3 regions of the Halomonas sp. A3H3 genome follow, and region 3 is predicted to be linked to each of the others. Evidence: predicted binding sites of a transcription regulator. Region 3 holds the regulator's gene; each other region holds the start of a gene.
The links. The regulator FNR, encoded in region 3, switches genes on or off when oxygen is low (the NO sensors DNR and NnrR bind a similar motif). The targets are predictions, from matches to a motif close to TTGATNTANATCAA.

Region 1 (5,527 bases), 190 kb from region 3:
ACGAAGGCGTGGATGACGTTAAAGGCGGCGAGCCTGCGCCCGTAAGCGCTGAAGAAGGTGGTAGCGAGTCCGAGGGGGCGAGCACTTCTGTGCAAGCCTCTGTTCGTGAAGATCAGGTCATCCTCGAACAGGCAGACTTCGAGCGCTGGCTGGATCGGCTGCAAAACGCCGAGCGCTTCTGTTTCGATCTGGAAACCACCAGCCTTAATTACATGGATGCGGAAATTGTTGGCGTTGGCTTGTCGCTGGAAGTGGGTGAGGCGGCCTATATTCCGCTTGCCCACGACTACCTGGATGCGCCTAAGCAGCTTGACCGTAAAACGGTGCTGGCGGCGCTAAAACCGCTGCTGGAAGACCCGACAAAAACCAAGATTGGCCAAAACCTCAAGTACGACATTTCCGTGTTGGCCAACTATGCGATTTCCGTGGCAGGCCCTTTTGCTGACACCATGCTGGCCTCCTATGTGCTCAATTCCACCGCCACCCGGCACGATATGGATTCGCTGGCGCTCAAGTATTTGGGTGAAAAGACCATCTCCTTTGAAGAGATTGCCGGTAAGGGCGCCAAGCAGTTGACCTTTAACCAGATTGCCCTGGAGCAAGCGGCGCCATACGCCTGCGAAGATGTCGATATCACCCTGCGGCTGCAGCAAGCGCTGCGTCCCCAGGTCGAGAGCGAAGGGCGTCTGGCGGAGGTGCTGGATAATATTGAGCTGCCGCTGATCAAAGTGCTCTCGCGCATCGAGCGAAACGGTGTCGCCGTGGATGCTGAGCTACTGCACAAACAGAGCCAACAGTTAGAGCAGCGCATTGGCGAATTAGAACGCGAGGCGTTTGAACTGGCCGGGCGCGAATTTAATCTCGGTTCACCCAAGCAGTTAGGGCAGATTCTGTTTGAAGAGCAGAAAATTCCGGTGCTCAAGAAAACCCCTAAAGGCGCACCTTCTACCGCGGAAGGTGTGCTGGAAGAGTTGGCGCTGGATTACCCGCTGCCCAAGGTGATTATGCAGCACCGGGGGCTGGCCAAGCTGAAGTCCACCTACACCGATAAGCTACCGCGTTTGCTCAATAAAGCCACTGGCCGGGTACACACCAGCTATCATCAGGCGGTCACTGCGACCGGGCGGCTGTCGTCGTCGGATCCCAACTTACAGAACATTCCCATCCGTACCGAAGAGGGGCGCAAAATTCGTCAGGCGTTTATTGCCCGCCCTGGCTACCGTATTGTTGCCGCCGATTACTCGCAAATTGAGCTGCGCATTATGGCGCATTTATCTGAAGATAAAGGGCTGCTGGAAGCGTTTGCCGAAGGGCGTGATATTCACACCGCCACGGCGGCAGAAGTCTTCGGCACCTCTCTTGAGAAGGTCTCTGGCGATCAGCGCCGCAGCGCCAAAGCGATTAACTTCGGCTTGATCTACGGCATGAGTGCCTGGGGGTTGTCGCGTCAGTTGCATATCGAGCGCAACCAGGCGCAAACCTACATTGATCGTTACTTTGACCGCTATCCTGGCGTGGCCCGTTATATGGAGCGTATTCGCTCCCAGGCAGCTGAAGATGGCTTTGTCGAAACCGTGCTGGGTCGGCGGCTCTACCTACCGGAAATTCAGTCGCAAAACCGCAACCGCCGCCAAGGCGCTGAGCGCACCGCGATTAACGCGCCGATGCAGGGCACTGCCGCCGATATTATCAAGCAGGCGATGATCGATGTGGATGCGTGGTTAGCGGAAGGCGAGTTCGATGCGCTGATGGTGATGCAGGTGCACGATGAACTGGTGTTTGAAGTCGCCGAGAAGCAGGTCGAGGCCTTTATCGAGCAGGTGCAAAAACGCATGCAGGGCGCGGCTGAGCTGAAAGTACCGCTGATTGTAGAAGCGGAGAGCGGTGCCAATTGGGATGAAGCGCACTAATGCCTACTACCAACACCGCAAGCCTCGTTCGTTTACACCTGCGCCTCTGAATGAGGAAGGGGGTGGATGGCATATTGTCGCAACAGTGCAATGCTTAAGTAAGGAATTGATCAAGATCAAATTGTTGGCTCGGGTGGAGGAATAGCCTGTACACATCGCTTTGCCTGGGTTAGCACCTGTCTGTGGTTTCCCGGTGGGGCGAAAGGTGTGTTTAAGCTATCCATCGGGAGTCACTCATGGACATTGTTGAATTATCCAGGTTGCAGTTCGCCTTTACGGCGATGGTGCATTTCCTGTTTGTACCCTTAACGCTAGGGCTGTCGATACTTCTGGCGATCATGGAGTCGGTCTATGTCATGACCGGTAAAACCATTTATCGTCAGATGACCAAATTCTGGGGCAAGCTGTTTGGTATTAACTTTGCGTTAGGGGTAACGACCGGTATCGCCATGGAGTTCCAGTTCGGCACTAACTGGTCGTACTACTCTCACTATGTCGGCGATATTTTCGGAGCGCCCCTGGCGATAGAAGCCTTGATGGCGTTCTTCCTTGAGTCGACGCTGGTCGGGCTATTCTTCTTCGGCTGGGATCGCCTGTCAAAAGAGAAGCACCTGGCGGTTACCTGGTTCATGGCCTTGGCGACCAATATGTCAGCCCTGTGGATTCTGGTAGCCAATGGCTGGATGCAGCACCCCGTAGGGTCGGAGCTCAACCTAGCCACCATGCGTATGGAGTTGGTCAGCTTTGCAGAGGTACTGCTCAACCCCGTCGCCCAAGTCAAATTTGTGCATACCGTGTCAGCGGGGTACGTCACCGGGGCGATTTTCGTGTTGGCGATTTCAAGCTGGTACCTGCTCAAGGGGCGTGAGATTGCCTTTGCGCGGCGCAGCTTTGCGATTGCTTCTGCCTTCGGGTTGGCCAGCGCGCTATCGGTCATTGTACTGGGCGATGAGTCTGGCTATGAGCTGGGGGACGTGCAGAAGGTCAAGCTGGCCGCCATCGAAGCAGAGTGGCAAACCCATCCCGCACCTGCGGCTTTCACGCTATTTGGGCTCCCCAACGAGGCGGAACAGCACACCGACTTTGCCATCCGCATACCTGGTGTGATGGGCTTGATCGCCACGCGCTCGCTGAATACCGAAGTGATGGGTATTCGAGAGCTTAAGGAAGAGCACCGCGAACGCATCGTCAATGGCCAGGAGGCCTACGCTCTCATGCAGCGCCTGCGCAGTGATGAAGAGCGCGAAGGGGATATGGCTCGGTTCGAGGAAGTACGCAGCGATCTTGGTTATGGGCTACTGCTCAGTGCCTATAGCGACGATGTAGCCAATGCGACCACAGCCGAAATTGATCAAGCCGTTGAAGCGTCGATTCCCAAGGTTTGGCCGCTTTTCTGGTCTTTTCGGGCCATGGTCGCCGCGGGCTTTAGCATGCTGTTGCTGTTTGCGCTGGCCTTCTGGCATAGCGTACGTCGTCAGCCAGAGAAGTCCCGGTGGCTACTTCGCTTCGCGCTGTTCAGCCTACCGCTGCCTTGGATTGCCTGTGAGGCGGGCTGGTTCGTGGCCGAATATGGGCGTCAGCCGTGGGCAATCGGCGAGATACTGCCGGTTCACTTGGCCATTTCCAGCCTGACGGCCGAGCAGGTGCTGTTTACCCTGATTTCTATTGGCGTCCTCTACACCATCTTCGTCATCATCGAAATGTGGCTGATGCAGCACTTTGCCCGCAAAGGGCCCTCCGGTAGCGGTTATCTGGATGATGACGCTGAGTCTGACTATCCAATTTCAACCCCAGCACGGGAGGCATGATGATGGACTACGAAACCCTTAGGTTTGTCTGGTGGGTGCTGATCGGCGTGCTATTGGTGGGCTTCGCGGTCACCGATGGTTTTGATATGGGCGTTGCCGCCTTGCTCAACGTTGTCGGGCGCGGCGATGAGGAGCGCCGGGTGATGATCAACTCCATGGCGCCTCATTGGGACGGTAATCAGGTCTGGCTGGTCACCGCAGGGGGCGCACTGTTTGCCGCTTGGCCTCCAGTTTACGCAACGGCCTTCAACGGCTTCTATCTCGCCTTGATGCTGACACTGTTCGCGCTTTTTCTTCGCCCCCTGGCGTTCGATTATCGCTCCAAGTTGGCAAATCCCACATGGCGCCGTCGTTGGGATTGGGGTTTGACGATCGGCTCCGCCGTTCCCGCGCTGATCTTTGGTGTCGCTTTTGGCAATCTCTTGCAAGGCGTTCCCTTCCAGTTCGATGACTATCTGCGCCTGGAGTATCAGGGCGGCTTGCTGGGCCTATTGAACCCCTTTGCGCTATTGGCCGGGCTGTTGAGCCTGATGATGTTCGTCACCCACGGAGCGGCTTGGTTGCAGCTTAAAACCGAGGGCGAACTGCGCAGCCGTAGTGCGGCCATCGGCAGCCTGACAGCACTGATATGCGCGGCACTGTTCGTACTGGGTGGGGTGTGGCTGCTCCTGGGCGTTGATGGCTACCAAGTGACTAGCGTAATCGACACCCAGGGGTACAACGATACCACCGGTAAAATCGTGGCGGTCAGTGCTGGCGGCTGGATGACCAACTACAGCCGCTTCCCGCTGTTGTGGCTACTGCCAGTACTGGGCGTCTTAGGTTTTGTGCTCTGCGCGCTGACCATGAAGCTGGGACGCCATGCGCTGGCATTTACCAGTTCGGCTGTCGCCATGGCCATGGTGGTGGTCACAACGGGCGTTACGATGTTTCCCTTCGTGATGCCGTCGTCGCTGAACCCCAACCATAGCCTGACCATGTGGGATGCCACGGCGAGCGAGTTGACGCTCAAGATCATGTTTGTGGTGGTGTGTATCTTCGTGCCGTTGGTGCTGCTGTATACCGCCTGGAGTTACTGGGTCATGCGCGGACGCCTGAACGAGCAATTTATTCGTGATAACGACAAAGCGCTTTACTGAGGAGGGTGTCGTATGTGGTATTTCGCCTGGATTTTGGGTGTCACGCTGGCGGCTGCCGTCAGCATTCTTAACGCCATGTGGCTTGAAGTGAATGGCTATGAAGGCGAATCCGAGCATGAGCGGAGCGACTGAAGCCAATGACCCGCGGCATCGGCTGAACCGCTGCCTTGCCCAACAACGCTGGTGGTTGCGGGGCGCCACGCTGCTAGCGATGATCGGCGTGGTATTGCTGATTGCCCAGAGTTGGCTGTTGGCCACTATTTTTCACCATTGGTTACTGCTTTGGCAGGGTAGGGAGTCGCCGGGCCATCCGACGGTTTGGCTAGCAGGGCTGGCCATTAGCATGGTGCTACGCCCTTTTCTCCACGCTGGCCGGGAGTGGCTGTCTCGTCAGGCCAGCCTGCGTGCTCGTGACGCCTTACGCAGCCAGTTATTAACGCAGCTTGGCCACCTTGGGCCGGTTAGGCGCCAATTTGGCAGTGATGGCGCCTTGGCCACTCAGGTGCTGGAGCAGGTGGATGCCTTGGACGGCTACGTTAGCCGCTATCGGGTACAGAGCTTGCTGGCGGTGCTAGTGCCCTGCCTGATAGCGGCGGTGGTAGCGCTGCACAGCCCCTTGGCCGCGGGATTGATGCTAATGACCGCGCCGTTGGTGCCATTGTTTATGATC
Region 2 (5,527 bases), 780 kb from region 3:
AAAAAATAAATGGTGTATACGTTGTTTTATAGCATTCACGAACGCATTCAGAAAAGAGTGATAGGCGAATAAAACAGCGAGGAAACCAGGATATGAACAATAAACCCACCATAGCCGTTATTGGCGCGGGCCTTGGCGGCGCCGCTGCAGGCGCACTACTGCAGAAAGCGGGTTACCCCACCAAGGTGTACGAACAGGCACCAGCGTTTGCGCGCCTTGGGGCAGGCATTCACCTTGGCCCCAACGTGATGAAAGTAATGCGCCGGATCGGCATTGAGGAGAAGCTCAATGCCATGGGCTCACACCCCGATTACTGGTTTAGCCGCAACGGTATGACCGGCGAGTATCAGTCTCGCATCCCGCTAGGCGAGTTTGCTCGCGAAAACTATGGGGCGGCCTACATCACCGTACACCGTGGTGATCTGCACGAATTGATGGTCAGCACGCTCGACCAGGACAACCTCTATTTCGATAAGCGCCTGGTCGATGTCGACGACAGCGGCAACAAGGTCGTCATGACCTTCGCTGACGGTTCGACGGAAGAGGCCGACCTGGTAATCGGCGCAGACGGTGTCAATTCTCGGCTGCGCGAGAAGCTACTGGGCCCAGAGGCTCCGATCTATAGCGGCTGGGTCGCTCACCGGGCAATTATCTCTGCCGAAAAACTCAAGGCATATGACCTGGATTTCGAAGCCTGCGTGAAGTGGTGGTCGGAAGACCGGCACATGATGGTGTACTTCGTGACCGGCGACGAGAAGGAGTATTACTACGTGACCGGCGTGCCTGAACCCGATTGGAACCACGGCACTTCCTTCGTCGACAGCTCACGGGAAGAGATGCGCAAAGCATTCGAGGGTTACCACCCCACCGTACAAGCGCTGATTGACTGCACTGAAACCGTCACCAAATGGCCCTTGCTGGAGCGCAACCCGCTGCCACTGTGGCATGAAAATCGACTGGTGCTGCTGGGCGATGCCTGCCACCCGATGAAGCCTCATATGGCCCAGGGCGCTGCCATGGCCATCGAGGATGCCGCCATGCTGGTACGCTGCCTGGAGGAAGTGGGCGCCGAGCACTACCAGCAGGCATTCGAACTTTACCGCACCAACCGTTTTGAACGCGCCTCGCGGGTTCAGCAGGTTTCCCACGACAATACCTGGTTACGGGAAGACGAAGACCCGGCCTGGGTATTCGCCTATGACCCCTTTGAAGTACCGCTGAAGCAACCAACCAGTCAAGGGAGCCCAGCATGAACAGCACCTATCTCTATGGCGCCAACGTGCACGCCAATGGTATTCGTCAGCACTACCTGCGCTTTGCCGACAGCGCCGAGACTTCGCGCCAACCGCTGGTACTGATACCGGGCATTACCAGCCCAGCCATCACCTGGCGTTTTGTGGCCGAGCGGCTCGGCCAGCATTTCGACACTTATGTGCTGGATGTTCGTGGACGCGGCTTGTCGTCTACCGGACCCGAGCTCGATTATGACACCGACACTTGCGCCGACGATGTGATCGCCTTTATTGATGCGCTGGGTCTGAGCAATGTCATTCTGGCGGGCCACTCCATGGGTGCGCGCTTTGCGCTACGCGCCATGAGTCGCGGCGCCACGGGAATCGACAAACTGGTACTTATCGACCCACCGGTTTCAGGGCCAGGACGCCGTGAGTACCCCAGCAAGCTGCCCTGGTACGTGGATTCGATTCGCGACTGCACACGTGGTGCCGATATCGAGACCATGCGCCACTACTGCCCCACCTGGAGCGACGAGCAACTGCGGTTACGCGCCGAGTGGTTACATACTTGCTTTGAGCCCGCCATTGTTCAGGCGTTTGAAGAGTTCCACAGCGTCGATATCCACCAGGATTTCCCCGCTATCAAAGTGCCCACGCTGCTGATGTGTGCAGGCAAAGGCGGTGTTATCCAGGATGAAGATCGCGCCGAAATACGCGCCCTTCTACCGACGGTTCGTATTTCTACCGCGGAACAAGCGGGTCACATGATTCCCTGGGATGACTTCGACGGTTTTTTTGCCGCGTTTGAAGACTTCCTGGGCAGCGAGCTCTAAGAGAGGCCAAATACCATGACCAGCAACTATATAAAGAACGAGATCAAAAGCTACCGTATCGGCCAGATCGTCCCCAGCTCCAATATCACCATGGAGACCGAAATACCCGCCATGCTTACGGCGCGGCAGTTAATCCGCCCGGAACGCTTTACCTTTCACTCCAGCCGCATGCGCATGAAGAACGTCAGCAAGGACGAACTGGCTGCCATGGATGCAGAGTCGGATCGCTGCGCCCTGGAGCTTTCTGATGCAGCGGTGGATGTGATGGGGTATGCCTGCCTGGTTGCCATTATGGCGATGGGGCCCGGCTACCACCGAGAGTCGCAAAAGCGTTTGCGCAGCCGCACCGAAGAGAACGGTTGCGACACGCCGGTGGTCACCAGCGCCGGTGCTCTGGTTGATGCCCTGGGTGTGATGAAAGCCAAGCGCGTGGTGGTAGTGGCCCCCTACATGAAGCCGCTGACCGAAATGGTGGTCGACTACATACGTCAGGAAGGCATTGACGTGCTCGACTACCGAGCGCTTGAGATCCCCAATAACCTGGATGTCGCTCGCCACGATCCCGCTAATCTTCCCGAGATCGTCGCCAGTCTCGATTTAAGTAACGTGGACGCTATCGTCTTGTCAGCCTGTGTGCAAATGCCATCACTACCGGCCGTCGCCAAGGTCGAAGCCCTGACCGGCAAGCCGGTGGTTACCGCAGCTATCGCGACCACCTATGCCATGCTCAAGGCACTCGACCTTGAGCCCATCGTACCGGGCGCGGGCGCCCTCTTGTCAGGGGCTTACTAACAAGATCAGGTACTTATTGACGATATAGAGTGCTGATTAAGGAGACGACCATGTCGCCACACACGACTGATAACAGCGATGGCGTTAGCGATAACACTGCCACGGACAACTACCGAGGCGTGTGGGATGGGCGCATCGGTTTTGGCAAAACGCCTGCGCTGCTGGTGGTTGATTTTATGCAAGGCTACACCACGTCGGGTTCGCCGCTATTTGCCCAGGGCGTGGTGGATGCGGTGGCCAATATGCCGCCGCTACTCAATACCGCACGGCGCACTGGCACGCCTGTTATCCACACCAACATCCTGTATCACGCCCCGGATCAAATCGATGGTGGCATTTGGGTCAAGAAGGCGCCGGTCATGCGGGCGATGGTGGCGGGCAACCCTTACGCCGAGTTCTGCCCCGAGGTGGCCCCCCGTGAAGATGAGCTGGTAATGACCAAGCAGTATGCCAGCGCGTTCTTTGGAACTTCGCTTGCCTCCACACTGGTCGCCATGGGTATCGATACACTCATCATTACCGGCTGTTCCACCAGTGGCTGCATTCGCGCCACCGCCGTTGATGGAGTACAGCACGGCTTTCGGGTGATGGTCGTGCGTGACTGCGTGGGTGACCGTCACCCCGCGCCCCATGAAGCTAACCTGTTTGATATCGATAGCAAATATGGCGATGTGATTGGACTGGATGAAACACTGGGATACTTAATGAAGCGTTAGGAGTATCCGAAAACGCAGGTGAAGCGGACGTCTCTGTTGAGTCATCAGTCCGCGTTCATTTTTTCCAGCAGATGCATTAAGGCAACCCGCTCTGCCGGGTTGAGATTTTTCATGGTCTGATCGCTAATTTGCTTGGCACTGGGCACCATAGCCTCGACTAATGTCTCCCCGGCCTCAGTGATCACGACCATGACTTTGCGTTGATCATTAGGGTCGGTGGTTAGCGAGATCCACCCCCGCGCTTTAAGACGTTTAATGACGCCACGGATAGTGGCGGGATCAATCGCCGTGGCGTTGACGATATCGGTTAACGAGCTGGGGCCGCGCTCCATCACCGTGCACAGCGTTACAAATTGAATGGCCGTGAGCTGTTTATCGCTGCTGTAGCGCTGAAAAATAGCCGTATGCCGCTGGTAGGCTTTACGCAGTAGATGCCCTACTTGCTCAGAAAAATCATACCCTTGCTCTGAAGGCGTAGAGTGCTCGCCGGAAGACGAGTGTTTGAACGCACTATCCGTTGTCATTCCATATCCTTAATCTATTGGCGACGTCGTGTATCGAGTATGGCACTGGTTAACAAAATGATGCATCAACGTATGAAATACTCCTTGCGCTGGATCAATTCATCATGCTTTTATGGCGTACACGCTATAATTTTACCTTAGTTATCGCTCTTTCATCACCTAAAATTCATCCGCACTGATCATCGTAAACGCGAGCGTGGGAGGCAGACATGGCTGATAAATCAGACTATACAAGAGAGTCACTGCTGTATGGGTCTGATGTTCTGGTGATCTATCGCGACCCGGTTACACCCCCCAAGCCCGCGCCCGGACAGCCAGGTACACACTCAAACTTCACCCCACATGAGCCTGAGATATTCATTGCCGTACTGAGCGATAGTCATATCGTGGCTTTCAACGGCCACGTAGACCTGGGCACGGGCATACGCACGGCGCTCGCTCAAATTGTCGCAGAAGAGCTTAGCGTCGCGTTCGACAGCGTCACTATGGTGCTGGGCAACTCCGTTGAAGCCCCCAACCAAGGCCCCACCATTGCCAGTGCATCGATTCAGATTACTGCCGAGCCTTTACGCCGAGCTGCGGCTCAGGCGCGGGAGTATCTATTAACCCTGGCAGCAAAGCACTTTGACACTGAGCGCTCACTACTTAGCTGCCAGAACGGCGCTATTACGCCAAGTGATAATAACCGCTCATCCGTTAGCTTTGGGGAGTTACTGCTAGGCACCCGTCATGCATTAAAGCTTGCCGATGAGGTGCCGCTTAAGCCGGTCAGCCATTATACCCTGGTCGGCCAATCGACCTCCCGCGTGGATATACCCGCCAAGGCCACCGGGCAATTGACCTTTATCCACGACCTACGCCTGCCCAACATGCTGCATGGGCGAGTGATTCGCCCGCCTTATGTAGGCCATGATAGCGGCGACTTTATTGGCAACAGTTTAATCGCGGTAGATGAAAGCTCTGTGGCGCATTTGCCAGGTGTGGTAAGCGTCGTGGTGGTCGGTGACTTTGTTGGCGTGGTGGCCGAGCGTGAAGAGCAGGCTGCTGCCGCAGCCAAACAGCTAAAGATCCAGTGGCGCCCAATCGAAGGCTTGCCTCAGTTGGACAACATAGAGCAAGCACTGCTCGACCTGCCCAGCAAGCAGCGCATACTCCTCGAAGAGGGTGATCTCGATAACGCTCTGGCTGCCGCACAGCATCCGCTCAATCGTCACTATGTGTGGCCATTCCAGCTGCATGGCTCCATCGGCCCTTCGTGCTCTGTCGCCGATGCCAACGAAGATGGCCTTTACGTATGGTCGGGCACCCAAAATCCACACAGCCTGCGCGCCGACCTCGCCCGCCTTACCGGTTTGGATGAAGGCGTTATCACCATTACCCGCATGGAAACCTCAGGCTGCTATGGCCGCAACTGCGCCGACGACGTT
Region 3 (5,527 bases):
GCCTACCGGTTGCGGCAAGACCTGGCTGGCCTGTGCCCTGGGCAATCAGGCCTGCCGGCAAGGCCTCTCGGTGCGCTACCTGCGAGTGCCGCGCCTGTTCGAGCAGGTGCGCATCGCGCACGGTGATGGTAGCTACGGTCGGCTGATGAACCAGTTGCTGAAGACCAACCTGCTGATCCTGGATGACTGGGGCATGCAGAAGATCACGGCGCAGCAGCGGCAGGACCTGATGGAAGTAATCGAAGACCGACACGGGCGGGGCTCCACCCTCATCGCCAGCCAGTTACCCACGGAGCACTGGCATGACTACATCGGCTCCGCCACGCTGGCAGACGCCATCATGGATCGGCTCCTGCACGGCGCTCACCGACTCAATCTGAAAGGGGAATCACTGAGAAAAACCAACGCACAAAAAACGGAATCGGTTGACCCATCGTGACCGCTCAGCGTACAAAACTCTCTCCAGCGTGAAGGCCGTGTGCAAATCGGTCACGATCACCGGAATGACCGGTCACGTTCGCCGGAATACGCACCGAGTCAGCTCTAGCGAACAAAGCACCCAATCTCAACTTAGCGAGATTGCGAATCGACAAAATGTCGAATGTTGGTCATATGCTCATGCATCTGAAGCTTCTGCTAGCTCAGGAATTTGAAACACTCTATCTCCCATCGAATATCTCAATTCATCTGTCGAAAATTTATGCCATCTGATTTAGAATATTGGTTATGAAGATTTTGATTTGTTATTTATTTATAACTTTTATTTTAATGGTGGTTTATGAAGCCTAAAGAAAAGATGGATTTGAACAAGCTTTATAAAAAAATAAGGGCTAACGCTGGGAGAGCTGTTTGTGATTATTCTATGATTGAAGATGGTGACAAAGTAATGGCTGCCATAAGTGGTGGCAAAGATTCATTTGTTATGCTTGATACTCTGTTGTATTTGAAGAGAGTAGCACCGATTAATTTTGATGTGGTCGCTGTGAATCTCGACCAAAAACAACCCGGTTTTCCGGAGCATGTTCTTCCTGGCTTCTTCAAAAAGAATAATATTGATTATTATATTATAGATAAGGATACATATTCAATTGTTAAAGAGAAAACTCCTGAAGGGAAAACTACTTGTTCACTTTGTTCGAGACTTAGAAGGGGTTCTCTATATGGGTTTGCTGAGGAGATTGGGGCTACAAAAATAGCTCTTGGCCATCACATGGATGACATTGTAGAAACTCTTTTTTTGAATATGTTTTTTAACGGTAAGTTAAAGGCAATGCCTCCTAAGCTGCTAAGTGATGATCGCAGAAATATTGTAATAAGACCGCTTTCTTATTGTCGTGAGAAAGATATTGCTAAGCTGGCATCAATTGTAGAATTTCCAATTATTCCATGTAATCTTTGTGGTTCTCAGGAGAACTTACAAAGACAGAATATAAAAAACATGTTGGCAGGCTGGGAAAAACAAAAAGCGGGTTGTATTGAAAACATATTTAACGGTATCCAGAATGTAAGTCCAAGCCAACTAGCTGACTTAAATCTTTTCGATTTCCACAATCTCGATATCGACAGGTCTAGTAAAGTCATCTCGAACCATACTGGCAGTGTAGATGTTTCTTCGACCAATTTTATAGAAGCAATCAACCTATGATTTTGTAAAGAATACATTGGTGTATCTGGGCTGTCTTTGGTTATATTTTGATCAACTGCATTTGCTTAAAGCTTTTTTTTACAAAAAATGAATTTTTTGTATGGCTTGTGTTTGTTTTCTTTAGAAGAAAGAAAATTAAGTGACTGTATTGTAATGCTTTACTCACTCACTCTTCCTCTTTTAAAAAATTTGGCATATAAGGTAAGGACAGCTACACGATGCTGGAGATTTTGCGCAATTTGCAGCGCAATGCGCCGGTCAATTTTTCGCTGGTAGCGGTCAATCTGGATCAAAAACAGCCGGGTTTTCCCGAGCACGTATTGCCTGCGTATCTGGATAAGCAGGGCGTGGAGTACCACATTGTCGAGCGCGATACTTACTCGGTGGTAAAAGAGAAAACCCCGGAAGGTAAAACCACCTGCGCGCTTTGTTCACGGCTGCGGCGCGGCTCGTTGTATGGCTTTGCCGAAGAGATTGGCGCCAATAAGATAGCCCTGGGCCATCACCGGGAAGATATTCTCGAAACACTGTTTCTCAATATGTTCTTTGGCGGCAACCTGAAAGCGATGCCGCCAAAGCTGCTATCCGATGATGGGAAGAATATCGTTATTCGGCCGTTGGCCTACTGCAAAGAAGCGGATATCGCTGAGTTTTCGCGGCTGATGGAGTTCCCAATCATTCCCTGCAACCTGTGCGGCTCCCAGCCTAATATGCAGCGTCAGGTGGTCAAAGAGATGCTCGCCGAGTGGGACAAAAAGTTTCCTGGCCGCCTGGAGAGCATGTTCAAGGCTGTCACCAACATTGCCCCTTCCCAGTTGGCCGACCGCAGCCTGTTCGATTTTGAAGGCCTTGAGGCCAAGCAAGCAGAGCTACTGGCGGGGCGTATCCAAGCCTTTAACGTCAGCTAACTGTTTGCTCTTCCTCTTCGGCGAGGGTAATCAAGCGCGGCATATCGAGAATGTTGACCTCTCGCCCGGAGACCGCCACCACACTCTGCTGCTGAAAGCGGCTTAGTATGCGGCTGACCGTTTCCACCGCTAAGCCCAGGTAGTTGCCAATATCAGCCCTGGGCATTGAGAGGCGAAAGCTGTAAGGCGAGTAGCCCCGGCGACGAAAACGATCCGAGAGGGTAATCAAAAAACTTGCCAGCCGCTGATCGGCGGTTTTACGCGAAAGTAGCCGCATCATACGCCGGTCATCGCGCAACTCTTTGCTCATGCTGCGATAAAGCTGGCCACGCAGTTCGGGCAGCTCCTCCGAGAGTAAGTCCAGGCGGTCAAAAGGAATCTCGCAGACGGTGGTCGTTTCCAGGGCGATAACGCTACCGGGGTAATGCTCTTCGTCAATGCCATCCAACCCCACCAATTCACTGGGCAGGTAGAAATTGGTCAACTGCTCGCTGCCGTTACCTTCGGCGGTGATCTGTTTCAAACTGCCCGAACGGACTGCGTAAACGCTGGTAAAGGTGTCGCCCTGACGAAACAGCGGTTCGCCTTTTTTCAGCGGCGCGCGACGACGAATAATGGCGTCAAACTGCCCCACGTCGTCCAGCTCAAGGGCAAGTGGCAGGCACAGTGAGCTCAAACTGCAGGTTTGGCAGCGAGCTTCATGGAGTAGCGAGCGCCGACGGCTCATGGGTTCCAACATGCTTTGCTCCTTGAGAGGGTCCCGCTTATCAATTAGAAAATCCTTACTTATTATAGTCGCTTTAGCATGCCTGCAATAAGGTGATTAAACAATCTTAGAATACTGTTGTCCCGTTTGCCCGGAAAGATGGGTATCAAACGCCATTGCTATATGGCGAATCAGCAGTCGACCCATTGGCGTTGCGTTAAGCTGGTCGCCGCTGCGTGCCAGCAGGCCATCTTGCTCGGCGCTTTGCAGGCGCTCAAGCGCAGGCGCAAAGTAGCGTGGGGCATCAATGTTCCAGCGCTGGCTAACGGCGGTCAGGTCAATGCCCATATTGCACATCAGCCGCTCAATCACATCCCGGCGGATCAGGTCGTCATCACTTAAGCGTATGCCACGCACGGTGGCAAGCTGCCCCTGATCCAGCGCCGCTTCGTAGCGGGCCAGATCGCTAGGATTCTGCGCATAGACGTCATCAATACGGGAAATCGCCGATACGCCAAGCCCGATTAAGTCGCACTGAGCATGGCTGGAGTAGCCCTGGAAGTTGCGCTGCAGCGAGCCTTCGCGCTGGGCAATAGCCAGGCTATCGTCAGGGCGGGCAAAGTGATCCATACCGATATGCACATAGCCAGCTGCGGTGAGCATTTCGATGGTGGTGCGCAGAATCGCTAGCTTCTCTTCTCCGCCTGGCAAGTCATCGACATTAATGCGCCGCTGCGGGGCAAAACGCTCGGGCATATGCGCGTAATTAAACACAGAAAGGCGCGCCGGGTTGAGCTCGATCACCTGGCGTAGGGTGTTGGCAAAGCTCTTTTCAGTCTGAAATGGCAAGCCATAAATTAGGTCGAGATTGAGCGAGCGAAAGCCCAGGCGATGCGCCTCCTCCATCAGCGTTTCGGTAAGTACCCGAGGCTGAATACGGTTAATCGCTTTCTGCACCAGCGGGCTTAAATCCTGCACGCCCAGGCTGATGCGATTAAAGCCGAGGGATTCGAGATGGCGCAGCGTAAACACATCCGCTTCGCGAGGATCTATTTCAATTGCGTAATCGCGATCAGCAGACGATGAAAGACCAAAACGTGCATCCAGTCGATCAATCAGGTCGCCCATCTGGTTCAAACTGAGAAATGTCGGCGTGCCGCCGCCCCAATGCAACTGCTCCACCGGTCGTGATGTATCCAAGTGGCGTGCGGTCAGCACCATTTCACGGTCAAGCCGGGCTATATAGGGCTCGGCAAGGGCAGTGTTTTTGGTAGCGATTTTATTACACGCGCAGTAGAAGCAGATCTTGCGGCAGAAGGGCACATGAACGTACAGAGAGAGCGGACGCTTACTGGCATTGCTACGCTCCAATGCCTGGGTCAGGTCGCCAGGGGTAAATTGGTCGTGAAACGACAGCGCCGTGGGGTAGGAGGTGTAGCGTGGGCCGTTGGTGTCGTAGCGACTCAGTAACGCTTCGTCCCACACCGGCTGCATAGGGGCTGCGGCAGCAGCGGGTGCAAGAGGCAAGGCAGCAGGGGTATGAACGGGCATGAAGGGGCGCTCCGACGTTAGGAAATGCCGCTAGCCTAACCCGTGGTTAGGAGGTAAATGTTGAGCCACGTCATGCTATTAGAGGTTGTGTACCGAAAGCGTCCACAGTTGCCACAGTGCAAAAGCGATAATTGTCAGCGCTGCCACGCTGCGGGTCGCGGGGTGACGTATCAAATGGCTGAGCTGGCGGGCAGCCAGGCCAGTGGCAAGCAGCGCAGGTAGGGTGCCAAGCCCAAAGGCGCCCATGAGTAGAGCGCCCTGAAGCGGGTCGGCAATCGCTAAGCTCCAGGCCAACATGGAGTAGACCAACCCGCAGGGGAGCCAGCCCCAGAGCGCTCCCAGGGCGAAGGCTTGGGGAATATGCACTACGGGCATCAAGCGACGCCCCACGGGTTCGATAAAGCGCCATAGTCGCCGGCCAACGGCCTCCACTTTGAGCAGCCCTTTCCACCAGTTGGCGATATACAGTGCCATTAAGATCAGCATCAGTGCGGCAAATACCTGGAGTAGCAGGCGTGCCGTAGCAGAAAGGGAAAACAGCGTGCCTAGCAGTGCCACCAGCGCGCCTGCGCTCATATAGCTAACAATGCGGCCTGTGTTGTAGCTGAGCAGCAGGCCTCCCATGCGCGCCGGATGACGCATGCTGGGGGGGACTGCAAAGGTGAGCGCGCTCATAATGCCGCCACACATACCAATGCAGTGGGCGCCGCCCATCAA

Region 1: HALA3H3_RS13105 (cytochrome ubiquinol oxidase subunit I) is a predicted target of FNR. The motif match lies at 2,017-2,030, and genes of this name have one in related genera.
Region 2: HALA3H3_RS10580 (xanthine dehydrogenase family protein molybdopterin-binding subunit) is a predicted target of FNR. The motif match lies at 4,185-4,198, and genes of this name have one in related genera.

What each region holds. Positions count from the first base shown of each region.
Region 1 is NZ_HG423343.1:2,966,095-2,971,621, forward strand. Features, by position in the region: gene polA (DNA polymerase I) at 1-1,910, shown strand, start outside; gene HALA3H3_RS13105 (cytochrome ubiquinol oxidase subunit I) at 2,147-3,718, shown strand; gene cydB (cytochrome d ubiquinol oxidase subunit II) at 3,715-4,857, shown strand; gene cydX (cytochrome bd-I oxidase subunit CydX) at 4,870-4,989, shown strand; gene cydD (thiol reductant ABC exporter subunit CydD) at 4,973-5,527, shown strand, end outside.
Region 2 is NZ_HG423343.1:2,380,059-2,385,585, reverse strand. Features, by position in the region: gene HALA3H3_RS10605 (FAD-dependent monooxygenase) at 93-1,253, shown strand; gene HALA3H3_RS10600 (alpha/beta fold hydrolase) at 1,250-2,068, shown strand; gene HALA3H3_RS10595 (maleate cis-trans isomerase family protein) at 2,111-2,860, shown strand; gene HALA3H3_RS10590 (N-carbamoylsarcosine amidohydrolase) at 2,911-3,576, shown strand; gene HALA3H3_RS10585 (MarR family winged helix-turn-helix transcriptional regulator) at 3,621-4,100, opposite strand; gene HALA3H3_RS10580 (xanthine dehydrogenase family protein molybdopterin-binding subunit) at 4,310-5,527, shown strand, end outside.
Region 3 is NZ_HG423343.1:3,155,399-3,160,925, forward strand. Features, by position in the region: gene istB (IS21-like element helper ATPase IstB) at 1-439, shown strand, start outside; gene ttcA (tRNA 2-thiocytidine(32) synthetase TtcA) at 779-1,645, shown strand; partial or broken gene ttcA (tRNA 2-thiocytidine(32) synthetase TtcA) at 1,846-2,553, shown strand; gene fnr (fumarate/nitrate reduction transcriptional regulator Fnr) at 2,546-3,292, opposite strand; gene hemN (oxygen-independent coproporphyrinogen III oxidase) at 3,377-4,810, opposite strand; gene HALA3H3_RS13985 (sulfite exporter TauE/SafE family protein) at 4,889-5,527, opposite strand, start outside.